3 regions of the Streptomyces sp. CNT372 genome follow, and region 2 is predicted to be linked to each of the others. Evidence: riboswitches for the same ligand, from Rfam matches in the RefSeq annotation. Region 2 holds a riboswitch; each other region holds the start of a gene.
The links. Region 2 has a riboswitch for cyclic di-AMP ahead of C593_RS0105320 (M23 family metallopeptidase). Riboswitches for the same ligand answer to the same signal wherever they lie in the genome.
Positions count from the first base shown of each region.

Region 1 (3,264 bases), on a different contig from region 2:
CCACGTCGTCCGGGTCGCTGCCCGGCCGGATGATGTCGTTGCCGCCGGCGCAGAACGAGACCAGGTCCGGGGCGAGTTCCTTGGCCCGGGGGACCTGGTCAGCCACGATCTGGTCGAGCAGCTTGCCGCGCACGGCGAGGTTGGCGTAGCGGAAGGTGTGCTCCGGGGTGAGGTCGTCGAGGATGACCGCGAACCGGTCCGCCCAGCCGACGAAGGTCCCGTCGGGTCCGGGGTCGCCCACGCCCTCGGTGAAACTGTCACCGATCGCTGCGTACGACCCGAATGCGCCACTGGTCTCTGTTCTCGAATCGTCTGCCACGGGAGCACATCCTTCCTGTCCGGATGTGACCTACGCGACCGTAAGGAGGGGTTGACGGGAGGTGATCTTTACCACCGGTCAAGTTTCCACCAAGCCGGAATACGCGGAATCCCCCGCTCCGCCGCCGGACGGAACGGGGGACCACCACCGGGGCCGGAGAACGCGGCGCGGGCCGCGTCAGGCCGGGGGCAGGGGGCGCGTCAGATGTTGACGCCGTTCTGGCGCAGGTACGCCAGCGGGTCGATGTCCGAGCCGTAGGACGGCCCGGTGCGGATCTCGAAGTGCAGGTGCGGGCCGGTGGAGTTGCCCGTGGAGCCGGAGAGGCCGATCTGCTGCCCGCCGGAGACCGACTGGCCGCCGGAGACGGAGAGCGAGGACAGGTGGGCGTACTGCGAGTAGGTGCCGTCCGTGTGGCGGATGACGACCTCGTTGCCGTAACTGCCGCTCCAGCCCGCCGACTCGACGGTGCCGGAGGCGACCGCCTTCACGGTGCTGCCGGAGGCCGCGGCGAAGTCCACACCGGTGTGGTAGCCGCTGGACCACATGCCGCCGGCCTGGCGGTACGGGGTGGTGACCCCGGCGTCGACGGGCGCGCTGAAGCCGGAGGCGGAGGTCTTGGCCGCCGAGGCGGCGGAGGACTTGGCGGGAGCCTCGGCGGGCTTCTCGGCGGGGGCGGCCGGGGCCTTTTCCTGCCGGGAGTCGTCGCGGGAGGCGCGCGGCTTGGACTCGGTCCGCGCCTCGGGGTCGTTCTTCAGCTTCGACTTGCCGCCGATGGTGAGTTCGAGGCCCGGGTGGATCAGGGACGGGTCGGCGCCGATGGCACGCCGGTTGTCGTCGAAGAGCTCCTGCCAGCCGCCGCGGACGTCGTGGTCGTCGGCGATCTTGGACAGGTAGTCGCCCGGGACCACGGTGTAGGTCTTCGGGGCCTTCTTGGCCGCGGCCTGAGCGGCTGCGGCGGCCTTGGCCGGGGCCGCCTGCTGCGCGGCGGCGGGCGCCTGCGCCGCGACGGCGGACGTGCCGGGGACGGCCGCGGGGGCGGCGGTCGCCGCTCCGGCGCCCGCGGCGCCGAACAGCGGGAGCGCGATGGCGGCGCCACCGGTGCCGGCGACGACGAAGCCACGGCTCACGGGATTGGACTTGGGACGGCGGTGCTTACCCTTTCCGGGCATGACGCATTCCTCTCCGGCGCCTGCGAGGTGAGCTGTCGGGTTCGGGCTGGAGATGCCCGTTCACGCTGGTCGCGCGAATTCACCCCAAGCCGTCCGAATTGCTCCGGAATCGGCGTACTACCTGGGTCCCCCGCTCCTGCCACGCGGTGGTGGGTGCGAACTCCGGTCGGCGGCAGGATTAGGCGGTCCGTCCGGATTGAGCGTGACCGTAGGCGAGCCACCCCGGGGGAACAAGCCATGAATTCCCGGACGCAATCACCGCACCCGCACCGGGACCGGGCGGCCATCACCCTCCGTGGGCGACGGGCCGTCAACTCCCGTGCCCGGCACGGAACTGACCCGGCGGAAGCCAGTACACACCGTCACCAATATGATCCTGCTCACCAGCCGCTTCCCATTTACGGCGCTTGCGGGGCACACTCCAATCAATCTCCTAATTCGGACACAAGGCGCGAATGCAATTCCACTACCGCACTTGCCGCTCAAGATCGACCGGCTCGTCCGGCTTCGTCCCTCACCCCGGTGTCCTCGCCGTCCCGGCCCCGCCGCGCGGGAAGGGCGGGTGAACCGGTGTCGTATCGTCGGGAGCGCGCCCGCGCCGGCGACCGCGCCGGTGGAGGGACGGGCACCGACGCCATTGATTGGAGTCCATGTGACGCAGCAGTTGCCGCAGGCATCCCCGGCCGGGCAGGACCCCGAGCCCGCACTCGCCGGAGTCCGCAACTTCCGCGACGTGGGCGGGCTGCCGACCACCGACGGCGGGCGGGTGCGGCACGGCAGGCTGTACCGCAGCGGCCACCTCGCCCACGCCACCGCGAGCGACGCCGCGTTCCTCTCCTCCCTCGGGCTGCACACGGTCTTCGACTTCCGCAACGCGGCCGACCAGCGGCTGGAGGGCCCGGACGTCGAGCTGCCGGGCGTGCGCAACCTCAACCTGCCGCTGAGCGACCCGGCCGACGGCGCGGAGTTCTGGCGGATGGTCCGGGACGGCAATCTGGACCAGCTCAAGTCGATCCTCGACGGCGGCAAGGGCGCGGACCGGATGATCGCCGCCTACCGCGCGATCATCACCCAGCGGACCGCCGAGCACAGCCGGGTCCTGCACGCCCTGGCCGAGGACAGCGTCCCGGCCCTGATGCACTGCGCCGCCGGCAAGGACCGGGCCGGCCTGTCGGTGGCCGTCACCCTGCTCGCGGTCGGCGTGGAGCGGGACGCGATCGAGGCGGACTACCTCAAGTCGAACGACCCGCACCGCCGCTACAAGGTCACCCGCGGCTCCGACTCCCCGGACGCGATGTCCGCCGAGGTGATGGAGCTGCTGAGTCCGCTCTTCGACGCGCGCCCCGCCTATCTCGCGGCGGCCTTCGAGACGATCGAGGAGACCTGGGGCGGCACCGAGCAGTACCTCTCCGAGGGGCTCGGCCTCTCCCCCGCCACCCGGGAGCGGCTGCGGAGCCGGCTGGTCGAGAACGCCTGAGGCGCCCCCCTCCGGCCCCGCCGGGTCACTGGTTCTGCGCGCCCACCAGGAAGAGCAGGTAGAGGAAGGCGGCCACGATGTGGCCCGCGATCAGATAGGCGAAGAGCCGGATGACGAGTCCGCGCGGGAACCGGTCCTCGCGCCGGCCGCCGCCGGCTCCGCGCTTGTCCAAGGGGTCGTGCGACATTCCCTGGTCACCTGGCTTCCGGTCGGACGTGCGGATGGGGGTGCGGGTCGGGGCTCTGCAGCAGGGTGTGTACGAACAGCAGCTCGGCGCCCTCGGGCGTGGCGGCGGCGAT
Region 1 covers NZ_KB897782.1:210,182-213,445, forward strand. Annotated here, with positions in the region: gene C593_RS0116065 (SGNH/GDSL hydrolase family protein) at 1-319, opposite strand, end outside; gene C593_RS0116070 (M23 family metallopeptidase) at 520-1,488, opposite strand; cyclic di-AMP (ydaO/yuaA leader) riboswitch at 1,491-1,650, opposite strand; gene C593_RS0116075 (tyrosine-protein phosphatase) at 2,141-2,965, shown strand; gene C593_RS33370 (DUF6126 family protein) at 2,991-3,152, opposite strand; gene C593_RS0116085 (helix-turn-helix domain-containing protein) at 3,160-3,264, opposite strand, start outside.
Region 1: it holds a riboswitch for cyclic di-AMP, as region 2 does, so the genes downstream of both, C593_RS0116070 (M23 family metallopeptidase) here and C593_RS0105320 (M23 family metallopeptidase) in region 2, are expected to answer to the same signal.

Region 2 (3,264 bases):
GGCACGGCACCGGTCCGTGGCCGTGGGTGAAGCGGCAGGAGTGCAGCAGTGGGGCGAGAGCAGGTCGGCGGCTTCCGGACTCCGTGGTACCTGCGCATCCTGCCCGCCGTGATGCTCGTCGGCGGTGTGCTCTACGACTCGCTCGCCCCGCCCCGCTTCACCGCCGTCCCCCTCTACGCGGCCGCCCCGCTGATCGCCGCCTCCCTCGCCTCCTTCGTGGTGACGCTGCTCACCGGCATCGCCGCGGTGGTGGCCACCAGCGCGCTGCACTTCTACGACGACAACGTCACCGAGATCAGTTCGTTCACCGAGATCAGCACGGTCTTCACGGTGTCCGCCGTGGCCCTGCTCGTCAACCGGGTGGTGCGCAGAGGCAGCGAGCGGCTGGCCTCGGCGCGGGTGATCGCCGAGGCCGCGCAGCGGGCCGTGCTGCCCACCCCCGAGGACCGGATCGCCGGGCTGCACATCGCCGCCCGCTACGAGGCGGCCCAGGCGGACGCCTTCATCGGCGGCGACCTCTTCGCCGTGCAGGAGACCAAGCACGGGGTCCGGCTGTTCGTCGGGGACGTGCGCGGCAAGGGGATGGAGGCGGTGGAGGCCGTCGCCGTGCTGATCGGGTCGTTCCGGGAATCCGCCGACCAGGAGGGGAGCCTGGAGGAGGTGGCGCAGCGGCTGGAGCGGGCGCTCCAGCGGGAGAGCGCGCGACGGGCGGGGCTGGAGTCCTTCGAGGGGTTCACCACGGCCGTGCTGGCGGAGATCCCGGCGGTACGGGACGGGGAGGTCGTCGGGGCGAGCACGGTCCGGCTGGTGAACCGGGGCCACCCGGACCCCCTGGTCCTGCACGCCGACGGCCGGGTGGAACTCCTCCAGCCGGCCGAGCCGGCGCTGCCGCTGGGGATGGCGGACCTGGCGGGCTGGCCCGACCGGGCCGAGACCTATCCGCTGCCCGCCGGCTCCACGCTGCTCTTCTACACGGACGGGCTCTCCGAGGCCCGGGACGGCTCCGGGGTCTTCTACGACCCGGTCGATCGGCTGCGGGGCGCGATCTTCCCGGAGCCGGACGATCTGCTGGACGCCCTCGTCGACGATGTGCGCCGCTACACGGGCGGCGGGTCGAGCGACGACATGGCGCTGCTCGCGGTGAACCGGCCGGCCGCCGGGCAGCCGGAGCGCCGCCGCACGGTGCCGGTGGTGGCCCCGCCCCGCGAACAGGGCGCCATCGCGGCGACCGCCGGGCGGCGTGGCGTACGGGTACGGCGCAGGTACCGTCCGTAGCCGTCCCGTGCCACCGCATACGGCATATGACGGGGCATCAGAATTCTTCCGAGACCGAAGCGTGATCAACTCGCCCGATTCCGGCTGCTTCTGTCCCGGAAAGTCCTGGCCACAGTCGTTAACGATCAGTGGGAACGGCTTGGATTCCGACCCGGCCGTCTATTAACGTTCGATAACGCAGCGCGGTCGTCCCAGCCGCCGCCAGTGGCGGCGCCGCGCGCACGCGCCGAATTCCGCAAGGGAACCGGGGAACCACTCATTGGGGTGAATCGGGCATCTCTGCCGCGCAGTTGTGCGGCCGAGGCACCCGTAGGAGACCTTCCTGCTCCGAACCCGTCAGCTAACCCGGTAGGCGAGAAGGAAGGAAAGGAGTACGCCTTCGTGGCGTCCAACATGCCTGCTCCCGAGGCTCCGTCGGTCTCCTCCCGATTCGGCGGTGACGCCCCGGAGCGCTCGCCGGGGGAGTGGAATCCCACCGAGGAGTCCATCCGCCCGGTTCGCGGCCGGCACCGCGTGGCCAAGCAGCGCGGCGGTCTCGCGCGCAGCTCCACCGTCCTCGGCGTCGGTGTCATCGCCGCCGTCGGCGCGGGTGGCATGGCCACCGCGCAGGACAAGCCCGCCGTCTCCATATCCCTTCCCGATGTCGTCACGGACAATCTCCCCGACGCGGATTCCCTGCCGGGCGTGGGCTCGCTGATCTCCGAGGACGCGGGGACGGACACCGCCACAGCCCACGCGCCCCTCACCGCGATGACCCAGGTCGCCGACACGGGCACCGTCGCCGGGGCCGAGCAGGGCGCCAACGCGGGCGAGGCCCTGCGCGCCCGCATCCTCCAGCAGGCCGAGCAGCAGCGCGCCGAGGCGGACGCCGAAGCCAAGGCCGCCGCGGAGAAGGCGGCCGCCGAACAGGCCGCCGCCGAGGCGAAGAAGCAGCAGAGCGAGGCCGAGAAGAAGGCCGCGGAGGAGAAGCGCAAGGCCGAGGAGGCCGCGCGGGCGAAGGCCGAGGCGGAGCGCCTCGCCAAGCTGGCCGCGAGCTGGTCCCTCCCGACCTCCTCGTACACCCTCACCTCCACCTACGGGCAGTCCGGCGCCATGTGGTCCTCCGGGCAGCACACCGGCCTGGACTTCGCCGCCCCCACCGGCACCCCGGTGAAGGCCGTGCACGGCGGCACCGTGAAGGCGGCCGGCTGGTCCGGCTCCTACGGCTACCGCATCCTGCTGGAGCTGGAGGACGGCACCGAGGTGCTCTACGCGCACCTGTCCTCCATGACCGCGAGCGCGGGGCAGAAGGTCACCACCGGCGAGACCATCGGCCGCGTCGGCGCGACCGGCAACGTCACCGGGCCGCACCTGCACCTGGAGGTCCACACCCCCGGCGGCGCCGGGATCGACCCCCTCGCCTGGCTGCAGGGCAAGGGCCTGAGCGTCTGACACCACCTCCACGCCCCGCCCCGGGAGTGCCGCTGAACAGGCGGCTCCGGGCGGGGCGTTGTGGTTCCGTGAACCCGGCCTCCGCCTCCGGGGAAGCCCACGAGGGCGCGCTCGCGGACGCGGCGGCCCGGGCGTGGCTGCCCGGACACGGCTGCCCGGATACGGCGGCCCGGGCGTGGCGCGCGGCCGTCCGGGGCGCCGGGAGCGGTCCGGCGGCGGTCAGGTGCGGTACGGGTTGTAGCCGTCGTAGTCCCGGTGCGGCGGCACGTACGCGGTCCGGCCCGTCGCCCGGGCCGCGTACGCGAGGGCCGGGGCTGCCACCTCGCGCCGCAGCCACAGGCGGTGCAGCAGCTCCCGCTCGCGCTCCACGAAGTCCGGGCCCGCCGCGCCGCGGTGGGCCCGGTGGCGCAGGAAGGCGAGGGAGGTGGCCAACCGCTCGTACTCGGAGACCGCGTGCCCGGCCGCCGGGCCGTACGTCCGCCGGGCCATGTCCCGGGCCATCGTCCGCGCGCGCATCGAGGACAGCGCCGGCGGCTCCGCCGGGGTGAGCCAGCCGGC
Region 2 covers NZ_KB897777.1:599,108-602,371, forward strand. Annotated here, with positions in the region: gene C593_RS0105315 (PP2C family protein-serine/threonine phosphatase) at 49-1,275, shown strand; cyclic di-AMP (ydaO/yuaA leader) riboswitch at 1,490-1,645, shown strand; gene C593_RS0105320 (M23 family metallopeptidase) at 1,657-2,706, shown strand; gene C593_RS0105325 (PrsW family intramembrane metalloprotease) at 2,926-3,264, opposite strand, start outside.

Region 3 (3,264 bases), on a different contig from region 2:
GGGTCCTCGATGGAGACCAGCGGGTACGCGGCGGCCAGCTCCTCGTAGTACTCGGTCATCTCGGCGGCCGAGCGGGACTTGCCCTCGAACTCGTAGACGCCGTCCTTGTAGAACTCGGAGGCGGCGACGTCGAGCGCCAGCGCGATGTCCTTGCCGGGGGCGTAACCGGCCTCCTTGATCGCCTCGATGATGAGGTCGAGGGCGGCGCGGTTGGAGTCGAGGTTCGGCGCGAAACCGCCCTCGTCGCCGAGGCCGGTGGACAGGCCCTTGGTCTTCAGCACCTTCTTGAGGGTGTGGTAGACCTCGGTGCCCCAGCGCAGGGCCTCGGAGAAGGACTCGGCGCCGATCGGCGCGATCATGAACTCCTGGATGTCCACGTTGGAGTCGGCGTGCGAGCCGCCGTTCAGGATGTTCATCATCGGGACGGGCAGCAGGTGCGCGTTCGGGCCGCCGAGGTAGCGGAAGAGCGGCAGGTCGGACGCCTCGGAGGCGGCGTGCGCGACGGCGAGGGAGACGCCGAGGATGGCGTTGGCGCCGAGGGAGGACTTGTCCGGGGTGGCGTCCAGGTCGAACATCGCCTGGTCGATCAGGCGCTGCTCGGTGGCGTCGTAGCCGACGAGCTCCGGGCCGATCTGCTCGATGACGGCGAGGACGGCCTTCTCGACGCCCTTGCCCTGGTAGCGGTTCTGGTCCCCGTCGCGGAGCTCCAGGGCCTCGAACGCACCGGTGGAGGCGCCGGACGGAACGGCAGCACGACCGGTGCTGCCGTCGTCGAGGCCGACCTCGACCTCGACCGTGGGGTTGCCTCGGGAGTCCAGGATTTCCCGGGCTACGACGACGTCGATGGACGGCACGAGCATCTCCTTCTGGGATGTGACGCGAAATAGGTGCAGAGGTCTGCTTGGCCTTGCGGCAAGAGCCTAACCGCACCGGAGGGAAAGGCCCCCCGATGCCCGCTCCCTGGGACGGAAAAGGACATCAACAGCGGAGAAAGGGGTGGAACCCCAGCCTCCGCGCCCGGGGACCGGTCCGGCGGCGGACCGGCGGCCGTCCCGGAGCCGGTTGCCGGACCTCCGGGGGCGGCCGGGCACCCAGGGGGCGGCCGGGACAGCCGAAGGCCCCTGAGGGCTCGGCGGGCGGGCGGCCCCGGCGCCCGGACGGACGGAACCCCGGCCCGGCGTGTACGGGGGAAGGCACGCCGGACCGGGGTAGCCGGTGCCCGTCGGGGCGGGTGGGGGGAAGTCCGCCCGGTGACGGGAGGGAGGGGTCAGCTCAGGTGGAGCTGCTGACCGGGGTGGATCATGTCGGCGCTCTCCAGGATGTCCTTGTTGAGCTCGAACAGCTTCTTCCAGCCGCCGTCGACCTTCTCGGCCTCGGCGATCCTGCTGAGGGTGTCGCCGGGCTTGACCTTGTACTCGCCGTCGCCCTTCTTGAAGCCCTTGGCCCCGCCCTTCGGCGCGGACTCGGTCTTCGGGGCGGCCGGGGCGGACTTCTTCGGGGCCTCGGACCGCTCGGAGCGGGTGGTCGGGGCCTCGGCGCGCTCCTTCGGCTGCTCGGCGGCGCCGCCGCCGTACGGGGTGCTGGACAGGTTGACGCCGCAGCTCGGCCAGGCGCCCTTGCCCTGGCCCGCCAGGACCTTCTCGGCCACGGCGATCTGCTGGGACTTGGAGGCCTGGTCGGCGGTGGCGGCGTACGCGGTGCCGCCGTACGCGGCCCAGGTGGAGGCGGAGAACTGCAGACCGCCGTAGTAGCCGTTGCCGGTGTTGATGGACCAGTTGCCGCCGGACTCGCACTGGGCGACGGCGTCCCACTCGGAGGCCGTGGCGGCGGAGGCGGAGGTCGCGCCGATCAGCGGGGCGGCGACCGCCGCACCGGTGATGCCCACGAGGGCGGCGACACGGGTCATCTTCGACGGACGGCGGTGCTTGGCGATGCCGGAACGCAGCATGAATCGTCTCCTCACCGACGCCTACGAGGTGAGCTGTCGGGTTCGGGCCGGAAAGGTGCCCGGCCGCGCACTCGTGGTGCGCGGCTTCACCCCAAGCCGTTCTCGGCCCTCCCTCGCGGGCGGCCGGGACCGGCACTTACCTGGGTCCCCCGCTCCTGCCTACGGCGCTGTTCCAGCGACGACTGTTCCCCCCGACCGACGGCAGGATTCGGCGTGACGGTCAGCGGTGCCCACCGGTGGTGAGCGGTTCCGACCGTAAACACACGTCTCCCCGATGTTCAAAGAAGAACATCGGGGAGAAAACGGACGAACCGCCGGGCGAATGCAGGCTGTTTCCGCAGGTCGCGGTCGAGATGACCGAAATCGGCGGGCGAAAGGGGCCAGTTGCGGCAAAGAGACCCTTGTCTCACTTGCACAGAACGGACATTACCCGACGAAACGACAGGGCGAACTACTCCTGCTCCAGGCCGAGATCGAGGCTCTGACCGGGGAGGATGAGGTCCGGGTCGTCGCCCACGGTCGTCTCGTTCGCGGCGTAGAGAGCCGCCCAGCCACCCGGGACCTCCCGGTCGGCGGCGATCGTCCAGAGGCTGTCGCCGTCCTGGACCGTGTAAGTGCCCTCGGGTGCGGCCTCGGTCACGCCGTCACGTGCCGATCCGTCACCTCGTGAGGCATGGTGGCCGTTCTCGCGGGATACGTCCGCATTGTCCTGATCCGTGGCTTCCGAGGCCGGGGGCTCGGTCCCCTCGGGGGCCGGGGTGCCGCGGTGCTTGCCGGTGCCCTCGGGCACGGACCGCTCGCCCTCGGGGACGACGGAGCCGTCGGCGTCCGCGTCGGCGGAGGGGTCCACCTCCTTGGCGGGCTCCCCCTCCTTCTTGTCCGTGGCGTCCGGAGCGCCGCCCTCGGGCGCGCCCGTCCCACCGCCCGTCCCACCGGAGCCGGTGCCGTCGGTGCCGCCGGTCTCGCCGGCCGGGCCGCTCTTCGCCAAGTCGCCGTCCGTCGCGTCGGAGCCGGCGCCGTTGTCCGCGTCCGGGGTGGCGGAGGGGGCGGGCTCGGAGGGGAGCAGGTCGCCGGGCTGGACACCCGGGTCGGCGTCCCCGTCCGCCGTCAGGCCACCCACCACCGCGCACGCCTGCCACGCCTCGGGCCCCTGCGCCTGCAGCACCTTCTCGGCGACGGCGATCTGCTGGGACCGGCTGGCCAGATCGGCACGCTCCGCGTAGGCGGTGCCGCCGAAGTCCTCCCAGTTCTCCTGGGAGAGCTGGAGGCCGCCGTAGTAGCCGTTACCGGTGTCGATCGTCCAGTTGCCGCCGGAC
Region 3 covers NZ_KB897779.1:92,447-95,710, forward strand. Annotated here, with positions in the region: gene eno (phosphopyruvate hydratase) at 1-854, opposite strand, end outside; gene C593_RS0108375 (LysM peptidoglycan-binding domain-containing protein) at 1,268-1,948, opposite strand; cyclic di-AMP (ydaO/yuaA leader) riboswitch at 1,952-2,125, opposite strand; gene C593_RS0108380 (transglycosylase family protein) at 2,400-3,264, opposite strand, start outside.
Region 3: it holds a riboswitch for cyclic di-AMP, as region 2 does, so the genes downstream of both, C593_RS0108375 (LysM peptidoglycan-binding domain-containing protein) here and C593_RS0105320 (M23 family metallopeptidase) in region 2, are expected to answer to the same signal.